DNA from 4 places in the Proteus mirabilis HI4320 genome. Region 1 is predicted to be linked to each of the others. Evidence: predicted binding sites of a transcription regulator. Region 1 holds the regulator's gene; each other region holds the start of a gene.
The links. The regulator Fur, encoded in region 1, represses iron uptake genes when iron is present. The targets are predictions, from matches to a motif close to ATAATAATGAGAACNACTATCAA.

Region 1 (3,985 bases):
TACGTCAAGACCACACCGTGATACAAATTGATGTGCGCAACCATGGGCATTCTCCTCATAGTGAAAGTATGCACTATCACGATATGGCACAAGATGTATTAACCCTGCTTGATAGCTTAAATATCGCAAAAGCAATCGTTATAGGTCACTCAATGGGAGGGAAAATTGCAATGGCAATGACCGCTCTCGCACCTCTTCGCCTTGAACGTATCGTGGTTATTGATATGTCTCCTGTTGCTTATAATGTTCGTCGTCATGATAAAATTTTTGCAGCCCTTGAAGCTGTCACTAAAGCTCACGTCACACAACGTACAGAAGCTATTGCTATTATGCGCCCTTTTATTGAAGAAGACGGCGTTATCCAATTTCTGCTTAAATCATTTAAAAAAGGTGAATGGTTATTTAATTTACCCGCAATCAAACAGGCTTACCCCGATATTATTGGTTGGCAAGAAGTGCCTGCTTGGCATCATCCTGTTTTGTTTATACGTGGTGGACTATCCCCATATATTTTAGATGAATATCGCAATAATATTGCTCGCCAATTTCCACAAGCAACCGCCTTTGTTGTCGCCAATACAGGACATTGGGTGCATTCTGAAAAACCAGAAACAGTAATTAAGGCCATTCGTCGCTTCTTAGCCAAAACAGTATAATGTTCCTTTGTTGGTTATAAATCACCAGCAATACTATTTTATAGCGTACAATTATTGCTCTTAAATCTGTCATTGTTGATAAAAAGACCAAATGACAATAGGTTAAACACAGGAAGCAGTAGCGATACGCCGATATGTGGGGTATTATTGGGCGCTTCATATTGAGTCATTGGTATACGCCCTTTCACAGCAAAATTTATGGCAAAAGAACAAACTGATCGCACCACACTGGATTTGTTCGCAAATGAACGCAGACCTGGGCGACCTAAAACAAACCCGCTTTCTCGGGATGAACAGCTTAGAATTAATAAACGAAACCAATTACGACGCGATCGCGTCAATGGATTACGTCGGGTTGAGTTGAAATTAAATGAGGATGCTGTCAATGCGCTTAATGAGCTTGCGAGCGCAAAAAATGTCAGTCGTAGTGAGCTTATTGAAGAAATATTACTAGAACAACTCGCACAAACTTATGCGTTAAAAAAACATCAAAGCTAAAAAAATCAGCAGGAAAATCACACAAATTCGACAGAATTACCCTGCTCTTTTCGTCAAAATAGTGCTTTAGTTTTCAATGATGAAAACATGATGTTTATCTTTTACTGGTAATTGTTCAAAAATACAGACAAAGAGAATAAAAGAGGTTATCTCACTTTATGGCAATCATAGGAATATTCTTCGGCAGTGATACCGGCAACACTGAAAATATTGCCAAAATGCTTCAAGAAAGATTAGGCGCGGATAATGCCGAAGTTCATGATATCGCAAAATCCAGTCAAGAAGACATCGAAGCATTTGATATTCTATTACTAGGTATTCCTACCTGGTATTATGGTGAAGCACAATGCGATTGGGATGACTTTTTCCCAACATTAGAAGATATTGATTTCAACGGTAAACTTGTTGCTCTATTTGGTTGTGGTGACCAAGAAGACTATGCAGAATACTTCTGTGACGCAATGGGAACTATTCGTGATATCATTGAACCTCGTGGCGCAGTCATTGTGGGTCATTGGCCTACTGAAGGTTATCATTTTGAAGCATCTAAAGGTCTTGCTGATGATAATCACTTTATCGGCCTTGCGATTGATGAAGATCGCCAACCAGAATTAACTGAAGAGCGTGTTGACGCTTGGGTTGCTCAGATCAAAGAAGAGATGAGCCTTGACGAAATTCTGGGATAATATAAATTCTTAATATTGAGAATGATAATTATTCAATGGTGTGCTAAGATAGTGTGATAGGTGGGGTGTTTATTTTTTAATATCATGCCTATAATCATTAAGGTTATTAAATACCCTATGTATTAATGAATATATACAGTATTTTGTGAGCACATATTAAATTCACCATTAGCAACAGGATTAAATCCGCATGACCGACAATAATAAAGCGTTAAAAAATGCTGGGTTAAAAGTTACACTTCCTCGCTTAAAGATCTTGGAAGTGCTCCAGGATCCTGAGTGCCATCATGTCAGTGCTGAAGATCTCTATAAAAAACTGATCGATATCGGCGAAGAGATTGGTCTGGCAACAGTCTATCGCGTCTTAAACCAATTTGATGATGCTGGTATTGTTACCCGACATAATTTTGAAGGTGGTAAATCAGTATTTGAATTAACTCAACAACATCACCATGATCACTTAATTTGCCTTGATTGTGGTAAAGTTATCGAGTTTACTGACGATGCTATCGAAGTTCGTCAAAGAAATATCGCTGAACGCCATGGCATCAAACTTTCCAATCATAGCCTGTATTTATATGGTCACTGCGCCGCAGGTAATTGTAAAGAAGATAGCCACGCACATGATGAGAAGTAATCATTCTGGATAATATCTCAGTAAAAAAAGGAACTGCCCGCAGTTCCTTTTTTATTGGTAACGCTACTTAACCACACTAATACTATGCTTAATATGTTTTAGGTGTACTACGATAGTAAATGTAACAATGACCAATAGTGACCAAGATCCCCACTTCCCAGCATGCACAACAGACCACGCACCAATTTGATTTGGATATTGCCATACACCAAAGAACGTACCGAAATTCTCAGCAAGCCAAATAAAAAAACCTATCAGAACAAAAGCCAGTAACAGAGGCATCCGTCTCTCTGTATCATAAGGCGTAAAATAGACCACACTACGGGCATAAAGACCTAAAATAAATGCCGTTAAATACCAACGATAATCACCAATAAAATGATGAGAAAAGAAATTAATATAAATAGCGAGAGCAACCAAAGTTGCCATCCAATAAGGAGGATAATGTTCTATTCGAACTTTTAAAAAACGCCATGCTTGAATTAAATAACTCCCGACAGCAGAATACATAAACCCTGTAAATAAAGGCACTTCCCACAATTTTGTGTAAGCAAAATCAGGATATTTCCATGAGCCAATCGCTGCTGATGTTTTAAATAGCTCCATGACAAAACCTACAACATGAAAAAAACAAATTGCTTTTAATTCATCCCATGTTTCAAGTTTTCCCCATACCATCCATAATTGGAAAACAATAGCGAGAATAAGCAAAACATCATAACGCGGTATACCTAGCACTCCTTTACTAGGCGTCGCAAATAAAATAAAGAAGAAAAAACCAGCGAATAAGCAAGAACGTGCCTCTTTTACACCGAAAAAAAGAAACTCAACAATAAATCGATTTATACCTCTGAAAGGCTTTAATGGTGGCTCTAATAAGAAATCATCCAATCGTTTTAACATGCTTCTTCCTGAAAACCTGTATTATTCAATTGTATTAAATGCAGATTAATAAATATAAATAAAGAAAGGTAAAATAAGTTGCAAGAAATCTGCCATAAAATGAAAAAATGCACAAGAATGAAAAAGACTAAAAAAAAGGATATTAAAAAACATGAATACATTACTCTTTTTTATTTATCATATTTTTTATTGTTTTTTCTTTTTTATCATAATGTTAATTAGATTTTTTATTAAGGATAAAGCGTAATAAATACACTTTATCCTTATTGTTATTTAGAAAATCGTAAATGGCATGATCACATTGAATTTAACGTCTTTTTCATCTTGGAAGATATTACCAAAACCACCTTCATAGCTTGGTATATCGGAATGGTTATCATAACGAGTGTAGTGGAGTTTAAATAACGTACCTTTCGCTCTCCCCTCTTGAACGGTATACATGATGTCGGCATTCCATGCGCTTTCTCTAATACGTTTACTTTGGTCATAAATAGGGTTACTACTCGGTTTTGCATCCCAAGCATACACATAGGAAGTACCAATCGCCCAGCCCGGTAGATCCCAATTTTTTAGATCATACATCACTCCCGCGTATAATGCTTTTT
Region 2 (3,985 bases), 1.1 Mb from region 1:
TCTTTTTTTTCTATTGTGTTATTATCAGCGTGCTTTGCTAGCCATTGGAGACGTGCGTCAATATCTTGGTAGCTTATTAATGTGGCTTTTTTCAGTTGATGGTCAACAATTAGTGCCCAATCATAAATACCGATAGCCATATCAGCGAAATTAAGTTCATTTTTTGCTAATTCTGGTAATATTTCAATGCGACGACCTAAATCGTAACTCCATATACCTAATGCGCCACCTAGAAAAGGAAGCGTTTCATCACTGACTGGATGAAAATTAAAAGCGTCTAATGCTGTTTGGATAAGCGTAAAGGGATCTTTTTTAGAGCGTTTGACTCGACCGGTTTTCTCTTTAATAGTGGTAATTTGTTTGCGTGTTTCTAAGGTAATAGCAGGATCGGATACAACAATATCAAAACGATTATGGTGATGTTCGGCAAAACCTGAATGCAGTAAACTAGACCAAGACAAAGAGGCGATAGGTGCAAATACCCGTAATGCTAAATCAGGGGTATAAGTTAATTCACGTTGCTGTAATTGCATATCCATTTTATGACCATTTAAACAAGTATTCTGTATCATTTACACTATCAATCATTAGTTCAGTGATTGCATTATTGTAAAGACCAACATAGAAATCGATTAAGATAAGAGTAACATTATGTTTCTAGGAATGCCTACATTAACACATGAAGAACAACAAAAAGCAGTAGAAAAAATTCAACATCTGATGTCCGAAGGTATGAGTAGTGGTGAGGCGATCCAATTGGTCGCTCAAGAATTAAGAGAAAAACACACGACTCGTGAATCAGTCTCTATTGTGTTTGACGATGACAATGATTAAAACATTTTTTTAACAAATGTCACAAATACCCTGTTTTGCTTATGCTATGCTTAATAGAAACTCGTCCTGCTTTAAGGGATATTTTCGGGAGGTTATTATGAAATTAAGCAAATTAGTTGGTCAAACAGGGATACTTGGTGCAGGTTTTTTTCTTGCGGTTTCTTTTGGAGCCTCTGCAGAAAGTGTCACAAATGTGAATAATGATAATAATGTTGTGCGCTCAGCCCCTTTTGCTAGTTGTGTTAATCTTGATAAAGAACAACTTGCCACTAGAGTGAAAAATGATTATTTACTCAATCGATTACCTCGCTGGCAGGATGATAAAAAAGCGCTAGGACCAAAACCTGTGGCGAATATTAATGCGAACGATGTTATCAAAAGAGATAATAGCTATCATGTTATCTTGGATGTAAGAGGTGCTCGTACCGATCTACGTTACAATGTTGAAGTTAATTGTGATGAGAATAAAATTACCTATATATCAAGTAAATAGTATCATTTAACTGATAAAAAATAGCGATTTTTCGCCCATTTTTTATATCATTACTTGAAAATAAAAAAGAGATAAACGTAAATGTTTATCTCTTTTTTTAATATTGAGCACGGTATTTATTTCGACTCAAAAGGTAAGCGAGAATAGTGTTGGCTTCGTGCTCGATAAAAGGTCACTCTTTCTTGAAAATAGCTTTGTAAAGCTTGAGGTTGCTCTCTTGCTATCGCATCAGCTACTACTGGCATATTATAACGCTCTTTAAAGGCAACCCCTGAAGCGGCTAGGTTGACATTAATTTTATCTTTTTCTTCTTGTGTAAGTTCAGCAAGGTTATAACCCATCGTACTTTCTCCCTTGTTATATGAGAGTAAAGTAAAAGAGAGCGATGAGTAATGCAAGTAACTAAAAGAAATTATTTTAAAAAATTTTAAAAAAAGAAATAGAAAGCAATTGTATAGATAATGGATAAAAAACTTTATTACTAATAGTTATTAGTAGTAAATAATATTGCCTTTAAATAAATTATTCTACTGGTACATTTTTTAGCTAGCCAAGGTAACATATTTATTATATTGAATTAATTATATTTAAAATTAGTTTTTTTAATGTTTCCCTGAGTTAGTAACCAATTTTGACGAGTTTTATATTTGATCTAGATCAATTTTATTTATATCAATTATTTTTACATTATAGATAAAGTAATAATTAAATTTTAATAAAATGTTAATATTGTCTATTTTATGTTTTATTTTTTAAGTTAATTTTTATAAAAACGATTGAGTAATCACTAACAGAATGAAAAATAAGGATAAAAAAAAGCCCTGTTGGGGAAACAGGGCAAAAAATAATACAACACCAGGGAAAAATGTATTATAAATAAAATTAACTAAATGGTTAATAAGTAAATTTACGTGAATATTGATTTTTTTATTAATCAAAAAATAATCAACATTAAATTGTTATGGAAACAAAAGGGAAAAGGCGCTAATAAATAAGCAGAAAATGGAAATAAGTAAAATAAAATTTAAGTAAAAACAAAGAAGATAGAGAAGAAAAACGGAGTACTTTAAAACATTTTTTATTAATAGAGTTCGTAATAGTCCTGCCCCTAAAGTAAAGTTATTAATATTTTGTTAAAAAATAATAATTCCGTTCGTTAAAGTTATATTATTTTTTCACTATGCATTTCTTATAATGCTAATGCACTTTTCAAATTCTTATTAGCATTACTACTAAGAGAATATTTAATTAATAAATCCACTTATTTGATTTAAATCTCACTTTAAAATGAAAATTGTATATTTGGCAATCAATTCTTATTGGTGTTTTTTTCATCTTTTAGCATGTTGTTAAATAATCAATTAACAATATTTTGTAGATCAGTAAATTTATTTTATTATATAATATAGAATGTTTTAATTATTTATCTAAATGATATTTATAGGTTTTTTATTTTGTTATGCTAAAGTTTCTAGTTAATAAGATAATTAAATAGAATGATTAAATAATAAAAAAATAAACAAAAAATATACATATCGTATAATCTTGTGTTACATTTAAGTCGCTTTTTAGACAATCATTTTTGATATGAGATAAAGACATACATAAGCCATTTATTGGTTCAATTATAGGTGTTTATCTGTTTTTTATTTCAATAGCGATGTAAGGATAGGTTATATACGTTATTACATAAGGGGATTAATTTGACAGGGCTAATTAACTTTGCAAATAACATTTTATGGGGATATGTACTTATTTACTTACTCCTTGGTGTGGGTATTTATTTCACTATTCGAACAGGATTTATTCAAATCCGCCATTTTGGTCATATGTTTTCTATTTTAAAAAATAGTCATAAGTCAGATAAATCAGGTATCTCTTCATTCCAAGCTTTATGTACAAGTTTAGCTGCACGTGTTGGAACAGGTAACTTAACCGGTGTAGCAATTGCGCTGACCGCAGGTGGCCCTGGGGCCATTTTTTGGATGTGGGTAGTTGCAATTATAGGTATGGCGACTTCCTTAATAGAAAGTACATTAGCACAGTTGTATAAAACTAAAGATGATGAAGGTAACTATCGCGGTGGCCCTGCTTATTATATGACAAAAGGTCTCAATATGCGTTGGATGGGCGTATTATTCGCCATTTTCCTCATCATTGCCTTCGGACTTGTTTTTAATGCGGTACAAGCTAACTCAATAGCGCAAGCAGCTGCATCAGCATTTAATTTCGATCCATTATATGTTGGTATTGGACTGGTGGTGATGAGCGGCTTTATTATTTTTGGCGGTCTACGTTGGATTGCGCGTGTTGCTGAGCTGGTTGTACCCATTATGGCTATCGCCTATTTATTATTAGCATTTTGGGTTGTCGCAGATCATTTTGAACGTTTACCTGAAGTGTTTATGCTAATTTTTAAAAGCGCATTTGGTTTACAGGAAGCCGCAGCAGGGGCAATTGGCTATGGTATTAGTCAAGCGATGACCCAAGGTATTCAACGCGGCCTATTTTCTAATGAAGCAGGTATGGGATCTGCACCTAATGCCGCCGCTTCTGCAACACCTTACCCACCTCATCCAGCATCGCAAGGTTATATTCAGATGTTAGGGGTATTTATGGATACCTTGGTGATTTGTAGTGCGACTGCAGTGATTATTT
Region 3 (3,985 bases), 1.3 Mb from region 1:
TTGGCAATATGAGAATGCAGACGTTGAATTTTGCGCTTTTGTTTTTGCCAGTTGGCACTGAATTTGATTTTACGGCTTAATTTCCGTTGAAGCCTTGCCAGCTTTCGCTGGTTGACTTTAAAACTGCTGACGGGCGGGTATACCGTACCGTCTGAAAGCGTGGCAAGTTTTGTAACCCCTGCATCAAGCCCGACTATTGAGGTTGATTCATGTTGTGGTTCTGTCGCTTCATGCTCAGTCTGAATGCTGACGTACCATTTACCGCATGACTGACTGACCGTGACGTTTCTCACTTCTCCGACGACTTCACGACTGTTGCGGTAGCGCATCCATCCCAACTTTGGCAATGATATACGACTATTGGATTGATCGAGCTTCACGCCCTGCGGGTAGCGAAAAGCATCATTTTTACCGCGTTTCTTGAATCGAGGAAAAGCGGTACGCTTCTGGAAAAAATTCTTGTAAGCCCGTTCCAAATCTTTAAGTGACTGTTGTAACGGTTGTGATGGGGCTTCCTTCAACCATTGTGTCTCTGTGTCAGATTTCCACTCAATGAGCCATGAAGCCATTTTTGTATAGGGAATGTATTTATTCCCTGCTTCGTGCTCCTCATTCTGACGTGCTAATGCCCGATTGAAAACAAAACGACAAGCCCCTGCAAAGCGTCTCATCTCACGCTCTTGCTGACCATTAGGTCTTAACTGGAATTTAAAGGCTTGTAGACGTTTCATATTATCTATTATACTTTGGTCTATGAAAAATGAAACTAATATTCGCCGTGGCAGACATTGTGTATTCCTGATGCACGTCCATTTGGTCTTTGTCACAAAATACCGGCGAAAAATATTTGATCAGGATGCAATTGAAAAATTGCGAGGCTACTTTGCCAGTGTTTGTGCTGATTTTGATGTTGAACTGGTTGAAATGGATGGGGAACGGGATCACGTTCATTTACTGATTAATTACCCGCCAAAACTGGCGATATCTAATCTGGTTAACAGCCTTAAAGGGGTATCGAGTCGATTACTTCGACGTGATCGTCCTGATATTGCACAACGTGATTACTACAAGGGGGTTCTTTGGTCGCCGAGTTATTTCGCGGGGAGTTGTGGTGGCGCACCAATATCCATTATCCGCCAGTACATTGAGCAACAGGAAACACCGAGTTAGTTAAAAAACCACACCTTATATCCCCGACCTGAAGGACGGGGTTTTACGGTGCTTTGGATAACTGCTGGCCTATTTTCTGACTATTTCTTAAATAGCCTTCTATCAAAACTTTCAATAGTTTGTTTTTGCAATCTTAACTGCATGGTTTTACACCAACTAGCGGATAGTCCTGCCGCTGTTAATAAGCGACGATACGACTCCTCATCAAATGGCATATGAAAAGCAATAGCAATTGCTTCTTTGACCGAGATATCGCTATTTCTTGAGCGTAGAACCAAAGGATGATGACAGCCTACTTCGCCGGGACTTATCACGCGATATAACCAGCCACAAAAACCGCTATCTTGCATCAGTTGTGAAAAATCGCTGATATCAGTCACCGTGTTTAACTTATAACAAGGTGAACGAGGCTGGGTCACTTGAATTAAAGCGTCACCCCATTGATATATATCACCAATAAAAACATTCTCTTCTGTCAGACCGGTAGTCGAAATATTTTCACCAAACGCAGGAGCATTAAATAAGTCAGCCAGTTGAGGAAATTGCTCAGACCAGTAATGATAATGTTCTTGAGGATAATGGCACAAAGCGCGATCAGGCCCACCATGAAACCCTTTTTCTGCTTGCTCATCACCTGCTAAGCCCAGTGATGTTAGTTTAATATGCCCATCCACCAGCCTTTTGGTGATCGCACTGGTAAATCCATTTGCAGTCGTCGTGATATTGCCAATAAAAACACTGGGGAAATAGCGCATAACTCATTGCCTCAATGAAAAAAAGTCCTTTTATAATAAAGAGAGCAGGCTAAATAAACAATGCCGACAATAATTGTCGGCATTGATAAATAGAGAGAAAAGAGAATGATAGCGATATTATGCTTTGCTCTGATAGCGTTTTTGCGCCTCATCCCAGTTAACTACAGACCAGAATGCTTTGATATAATCAGGACGACGGTTTTGATATTTCAAGTAATACGCATGTTCCCATACATCTAAGCCAATAATTGGATAGCCAGATGCACCTGCTAACTCTTCACCCATTAATGGGCTATCTTGGTTTGCGGTAGAAACAACAGCTAATTTTCCATCATCTTTTAATACTAACCATGCCCAACCTGAACCAAAACGGCTAGCAGCGGCTTTTTCAAACAACTCTTTAAATGCATCAACACTACCAAAATCACGTTCAATGGCATCTTTTAATGAACCATGTAATTGAGTGCCTAGCTTTAATCCTTTCCAGAAGAAAGTATGGTTAGAATGACCACCCGCATTGTTACGTACAAAGGTACGTTGATCAGCAGGTACTTTATGTAAATTTTTAACGAGTTCATCAATTTCTAAACCCGCTAATTCAGGCAGTTTTTCTAACGCAGTATTGGTATTGTTCACATAAGTTTGATGATGCTTAGTATGGTGAATTTCCATTGTGCGCTCATCAAAATGAGGTTCTAGCGCATCATAAGCATAAGGGAGTGCAGGTAATGTATAGCTCATATTAATCTCCAGTGCTGTTTTATATTCGATCACGCCATGTGATTTATCTCTTTATTATAGTGAAAAAAATGTTAATGAAAATCATTATCATATCCATATTATTTTTGTGGTTTTTTTATCCAACCCAGTGACATCAATTTTCACAGTATTTTATTTTAAATAAAAAGCTTATTATTGGTTTAATATTTCATAAAATACCCAAAAGGTAGATAAATTATACATAACAACCTTTAGCACTAATTGATCACGCCATGAAAAGCATTTCCATTATTTCGTGATCTTATGCGCAAAAAAGAAACAATGTCTCTTTACCCTCTTTTGTTAACGACTTTTTGACATAGTATTAACAACAGTAAGGAGAACAATTATGACAAAAATAAACCAACATCACATTCCTGCAAACATTGCAGAGCACGCCCTGATTAATAAAGAGCAATACCAAAAAGATTATGCATTATCCATCGAAAACCCTGAGGCCTTTTGGGCAGATAAAGGGAAAATTGTTGATTGGATAACCCCCTATACTATTGTGAAAAATACCTCCTTTGATCCAGGCCATGTCCGTATTCGCTGGTTTGAAGATGGGCAACTTAACATTAGCCAAAACTGTCTTGATCGCCATTTAGAAAAACGCGCGGATCAAGTTGCTATTATTTGGGAAGGTGATTCCCCTAATGAATCGAAAAGCATTACCTATCGCCAACTTCATCAAGATGTTTGTCAATTCGCCAATGTATTAAAAAAACTGGGTATCAAAAAAGGCGATGTGGTGGCTATTTATATGCCAATGGTTCCTGAAGCGGCTGTTGCGATGTTGGCTTGTACTCGTATTGGGGCTATTCATTCTGTTATTTTTGGTGGTTTCTCACCAGAAGCAGTGGCAGGGCGCATTATTGACTCTAAAGCAAAATTAGTGATCACTGCAGATGAAGGCTTACGTGCTGGTAGAGCAATCCCCTTAAAGAAAAATGTTGATGATGCCCTCACTCATGTGGATATCCCGCCTATTGAACATGTTGTGGTCTTACGTCGAACAGGGCAAACAGAACAATGGATTGAAGGACGCGATTTATGGTGGGATGAAATTGTTCAAGGCGTCAGTACAGAATGTGATGTGGAAGTCATGAACGCAGAAGATCCACTCTTTATTCTCTACACATCAGGCTCTACGGGGAAACCCAAAGGCGTATTGCACACCACTGGCGGTTATCTTGTTTATGCCTCAATGACCTTTAAATACACCTTTGACTATCATGATGGTGAGATTTATTGGTGTACAGCGGATGTCGGTTGGGTAACTGGCCATAGCTACTTGTTAT
Region 4 (3,985 bases), 910 kb from region 1:
ATTTTTATACCCAGAATTTGGTTAATGGTTAACCAACGCTATGTTCTAAGCTGATTGCTAATAATTTTTGTGCTTCTACAGCAAATTCCAGCGGTAATTCTGAGAACACGTCCTTACAAAATCCATTGACAATCATTGAGATTGCATCGTCTTCACTTAATCCACGTTGACGGCAGTAAAATAACTGATCTTCACCAATACGTGACGTTGTCGCTTCATGCTCTAATTGTGCTGAGTTATTCATGACTTCAACATAAGGGAAGGTGTGAGCACCACACTCTGTGCCAATTAACATTGAGTCACATTGTGTGTAGTTACGTGCATTCTGCGCACCAGGTAACACTTTCACCAAACCGCGATAACTATTTTGACTTTTACCCGCAGAAATACCCTTAGAAATAATAGTTGATTTGGTATTTTTACCGATGTGGATCATCTTGGTTCCCGTGTCAGCTTGTTGGTTACCATTGGTCAGTGCCACTGAGAAAAATTCAGCCGTTGAATTATCTCCTTTTAAGATAACACTTGGGTATTTCCAAGTGATCGCTGAACCTGTTTCAGATTGAGTCCACGACATTTTAGCGTTCTCACCTTCACAAAGGGCACGCTTAGTGACGAAGTTAAGAATTCCGCCTTCGCTATCACCGCCAGAGAACCAGTTTTGTACCGTGGAATATTTCACTTCGGCATCTTTATGAATGATAACTTCAACAACGGCAGCATGCAGCTGATAGCTATCACGTACAGGTGCTGAACACCCTTCGATGTAACTGACGTAACTTCCTTCATCCGCAATTAAAATCGTACGTTCAAATTGGCCTGTTTGTGCCGCATTAATACGAAAATAGGTGGATAATTCCATAGGGCAGCGAACACCTTTAGGAATATAAACAAAGGTACCATCAGAAGCGACCGCCGCATTAAGTGCCGCAAAATAGTTATCGTGGCTAGAAACAACTGTACCTAAATATTGGCGTACTAATTCGGGATATTCTTGAATCGCTTCACCGAAGGAGCAGAAAATAACACCATGTTTAGCTAGCTCTTCACGATAAGTGGTAGAAACCGATACTGAGTCAAAAATAGCATCTACAGCCACTGACTGCCCTTCTCTTACTGGCACGCCTAACTGATTAAATGCGTCTTCAACTTCTTTAGTTAAATAATCTTGGGTTTCTTGTGTTGAGACAGCTTCATTGTTACCACTAGCACAACTGCCATTGGCACAACAAGCACCGCAAGATGGCGCTGAATAATAACTATAATCTTGATAATTCAGCGATGGATAATCTGCTTTTAGCCAATGAGGCTCTTCCATCTCTAGCCAATGACGATAAGCATCAAGACGAAACTCTAGCATCCACTCTGGCTCATTTCTTTTAGCTGAAATAGCTCGCACAACCGCTTCATTCAACCCTTTATCTAACGTATCGGTTGAGATATCGGTATAGAACCCTTCTTTATAGTGATGATCACTGAGCCAGCCTTGAACTTCATCACCAATTTCAACATTGCTCTGAGACATAATCTGACTTCACTATGTTATACCCCAAAGCTCTCACCACATCCGCAGACGTTCTGAGCTTTAGGATTATTAAATTTAAACATCTGATTAAGTCCTTCACGGACATAATCAACAACTAAACCATCAATGAATGGCATGGCTTTTAATGCAACGAATAACTTGGCACCATTATGTTCATAGACAAGATCGTCCTCTGAGGGGCCTGCAGCAAGCTCAATAACATAACCATAGCCCGTACAACCTGATGGCTTAATACTTAAGGAAAGTCCCTGACTTTCAGGGTTTTTCTCCACTAATTGGCAAATATGTTTCGCTGCACTATCAGTCAGCACAATGCCTTGCCAAGCAGTATCATTTAGAGAAAAAGTTTCAACATTGTTTGTCATTACTGACCTCATTTCGAAAGGAGATTAATATCTTTCCTGACTCTAATGGTAATGATAACCCTTATCACTTCAACCCTGTCTTTTGAAAGGATATTATAAAATCGTTTAAAAATTGCTCTTTTTTTGCTTTTTAATTGTTAAATATAGCGCTTAATAAATTGAAATGTAACAATTTTTATCTTTTTTCATTACAAAAATAAAACTTTTTTAAATTCCTTTATTTCGCACAATACGCATAAAAGTTGCAAAGCAAATACATTTTATACCTTTGTCACTGAAATGTAGAGAAAAAGCATAAAAAATCAACAATTGATAATCGCAAAATATTTTCTTTTTATGCTTATACTGATAGGTAAGATAGCACCACTTTTGTGATAACTTCTTATTGTATTGTGTGCTTTTATGACTTATTGATTGATACTAATTGAATTCACATACCTATTAGTACAATCAATAACTTCTTGATTATTATTACTTTTATTTTCAGCAATAAATTGTAATTGCCATACACGATTTGTGTTAGTATCCGCAATTAATACCCCTTCATAGCTCACTTTTTGATTAGACAACTTTCCTTCAAAGAAAATTTGTCGAGCTGGCATTTCTGACACTGTGAAAGGCTTTATTGTTGTTGAAGTTTCTTTCATACCATCAATAGTGGAAATATTATCAACGATACCCTGTGCTCCTGAATCAATATCATAACTCATCATATCGTCAAGTTTAAAATAAACTAAACGAACTTCTGATAACTGGCATACTGGTTTGGCTTGATAAACTAACATCTGTGATGTGACATCTTGGACATGATCAGGTAATAATTGAAAATAGTGTTCTGTATCATCTCTATTTAATGAGAATGAAGTTGGATACGCGATATTAAACCCCGACATAGTACGTACAGGATAATTTATTATCTCTTCACTCTTATTGTGAGTTGATTCGTTATCACATGCTGTAAGTAATAAACTACCGATTAAAATAAAAACGCTTTTATAATTTAGAATGGTTGATGTCATTTTTTCTTACTATTAATAATAATGAAGATAATAATTATCATTAAAATTTAAACTTAAATAAAGATAATTTTTTCACATGACCTCATTTCAATAAATAAAAAACGCCTAAAGTGAAATAATAACCTTAGGCGTCTATTATTAATTAACGAATTAAACAATAACCGCAGTTGTTAAACGTGAAATACAAACTTTACGGTCAGCGTCATCAAAAATTTCTATTGACCATACTTGATGTGTACGACCTAAATGAATAGGTTTACAGACACCTTTTACAACCCCTTCTTTTACTGCTCGCATATGGTTGGCATTGATTTCTAAACCCACCACTTTTTGTTCACCTTTTGTGCATAAATAGCCAGCAATTGACCCTAAGGTTTCAGCTAATACCACAGAGGCCCCACCATGTAATAAACCAAAAGGCTGTTTAGTACGCTGATCTACTGGCATGGTGCCTTCAAGATAGTCCTCACCCAGTGCGGTGAGTTCTATACCAAGGTGCCCCACCATATTATTTGGGCTAATATGATTAAGTTGTCCTAATGTTGTTTTTCGTTTCCATATCATTGCATAATCTCCAAAAGCGCCTGTAATGGATGTTTTAACTCAATATTATCAATACGTTTTACTTGGCTACGACAAGAATATCCGGTACTCAAGCAACGTGCTGTAGGGAGTGTTTTCAATGCATTTCCCCATGACAGTTGATAAATTCCCAATGAATTTTTATAGTTATTCACTTCATGCCCATAAGTGCCCGCCATACCACAGCACCCCGTAGTTACCACTTCAAGTGGTTGACCATAACGTTGGAATATCGCTTGCCACTGTTGCATACTTTGCGGTAATGCCGTTGACTCAGTACAATGACTAAAAAGATACCATTTTTCAGCATCTTCGCAGATCTCAATTGGCTCACTGACTAACTGATTTAGCCACTCATGAACCAGTTGAACCTTAAAGTTACCGCGTTTATCCCCTAATATCTCCCGATATTCATCGCGGTAGCAAAGAACTAAAGCGGGGTCGACTCCTACCATTGGAATGGACAACTGTGC

Region 2: the regulator Fur is predicted to act here: its motif matches at 1,806-1,828, upstream of PMI_RS07820 (DNA polymerase III subunit theta).
Region 3: the regulator Fur is predicted to act here: its motif matches at 2,735-2,757, upstream of sodA (superoxide dismutase [Mn]).
Region 4: the regulator Fur is predicted to act here: its motif matches at 1,957-1,979, upstream of sufA (Fe-S cluster assembly scaffold SufA).

What each region holds. Positions count from the first base shown of each region.
Region 1 covers NC_010554.1:584,284-588,268, reverse strand. The annotation lists gene ybfF (esterase) at 1-656, shown strand, start outside; gene ybfE (LexA regulated protein) at 855-1,154, shown strand; gene fldA (flavodoxin FldA) at 1,313-1,840, shown strand; gene fur (ferric iron uptake transcriptional regulator) at 2,031-2,477, shown strand; gene PMI_RS02670 (DUF817 domain-containing protein) at 2,541-3,380, opposite strand; gene chiP (chitoporin ChiP) at 3,654-3,985, opposite strand, start outside.
Region 2 covers NC_010554.1:1,711,562-1,715,546, reverse strand. The annotation lists gene pabB (aminodeoxychorismate synthase component 1) at 1-572, opposite strand, end outside; gene PMI_RS07830 (YoaH family protein) at 652-834, shown strand; gene yebF (protein YebF) at 932-1,327, shown strand; gene PMI_RS07820 (DNA polymerase III subunit theta) at 1,444-1,668, opposite strand; gene PMI_RS07815 (alanine/glycine:cation symporter family protein) at 3,031-3,985, shown strand, end outside.
Region 3 covers NC_010554.1:3,329,966-3,333,950, forward strand. The annotation lists gene PMI_RS15005 (RNA-guided endonuclease InsQ/TnpB family protein) at 1-731, opposite strand, end outside; gene tnpA (IS200/IS605 family transposase) at 754-1,170, shown strand; gene yiiM (6-hydroxyaminopurine reductase) at 1,251-1,925, opposite strand; gene sodA (superoxide dismutase [Mn]) at 2,043-2,666, opposite strand; gene acs (acetate--CoA ligase) at 3,034-3,985, shown strand, end outside.
Region 4 covers NC_010554.1:1,493,861-1,497,845, forward strand. The annotation lists gene sufB (Fe-S cluster assembly protein SufB) at 29-1,525, opposite strand; gene sufA (Fe-S cluster assembly scaffold SufA) at 1,543-1,911, opposite strand; gene PMI_RS06855 (hypothetical protein) at 2,319-2,930, opposite strand; gene PMI_RS06860 (hotdog fold thioesterase) at 3,081-3,494, opposite strand; gene ydiJ (D-2-hydroxyglutarate dehydrogenase YdiJ) at 3,491-3,985, opposite strand, start outside.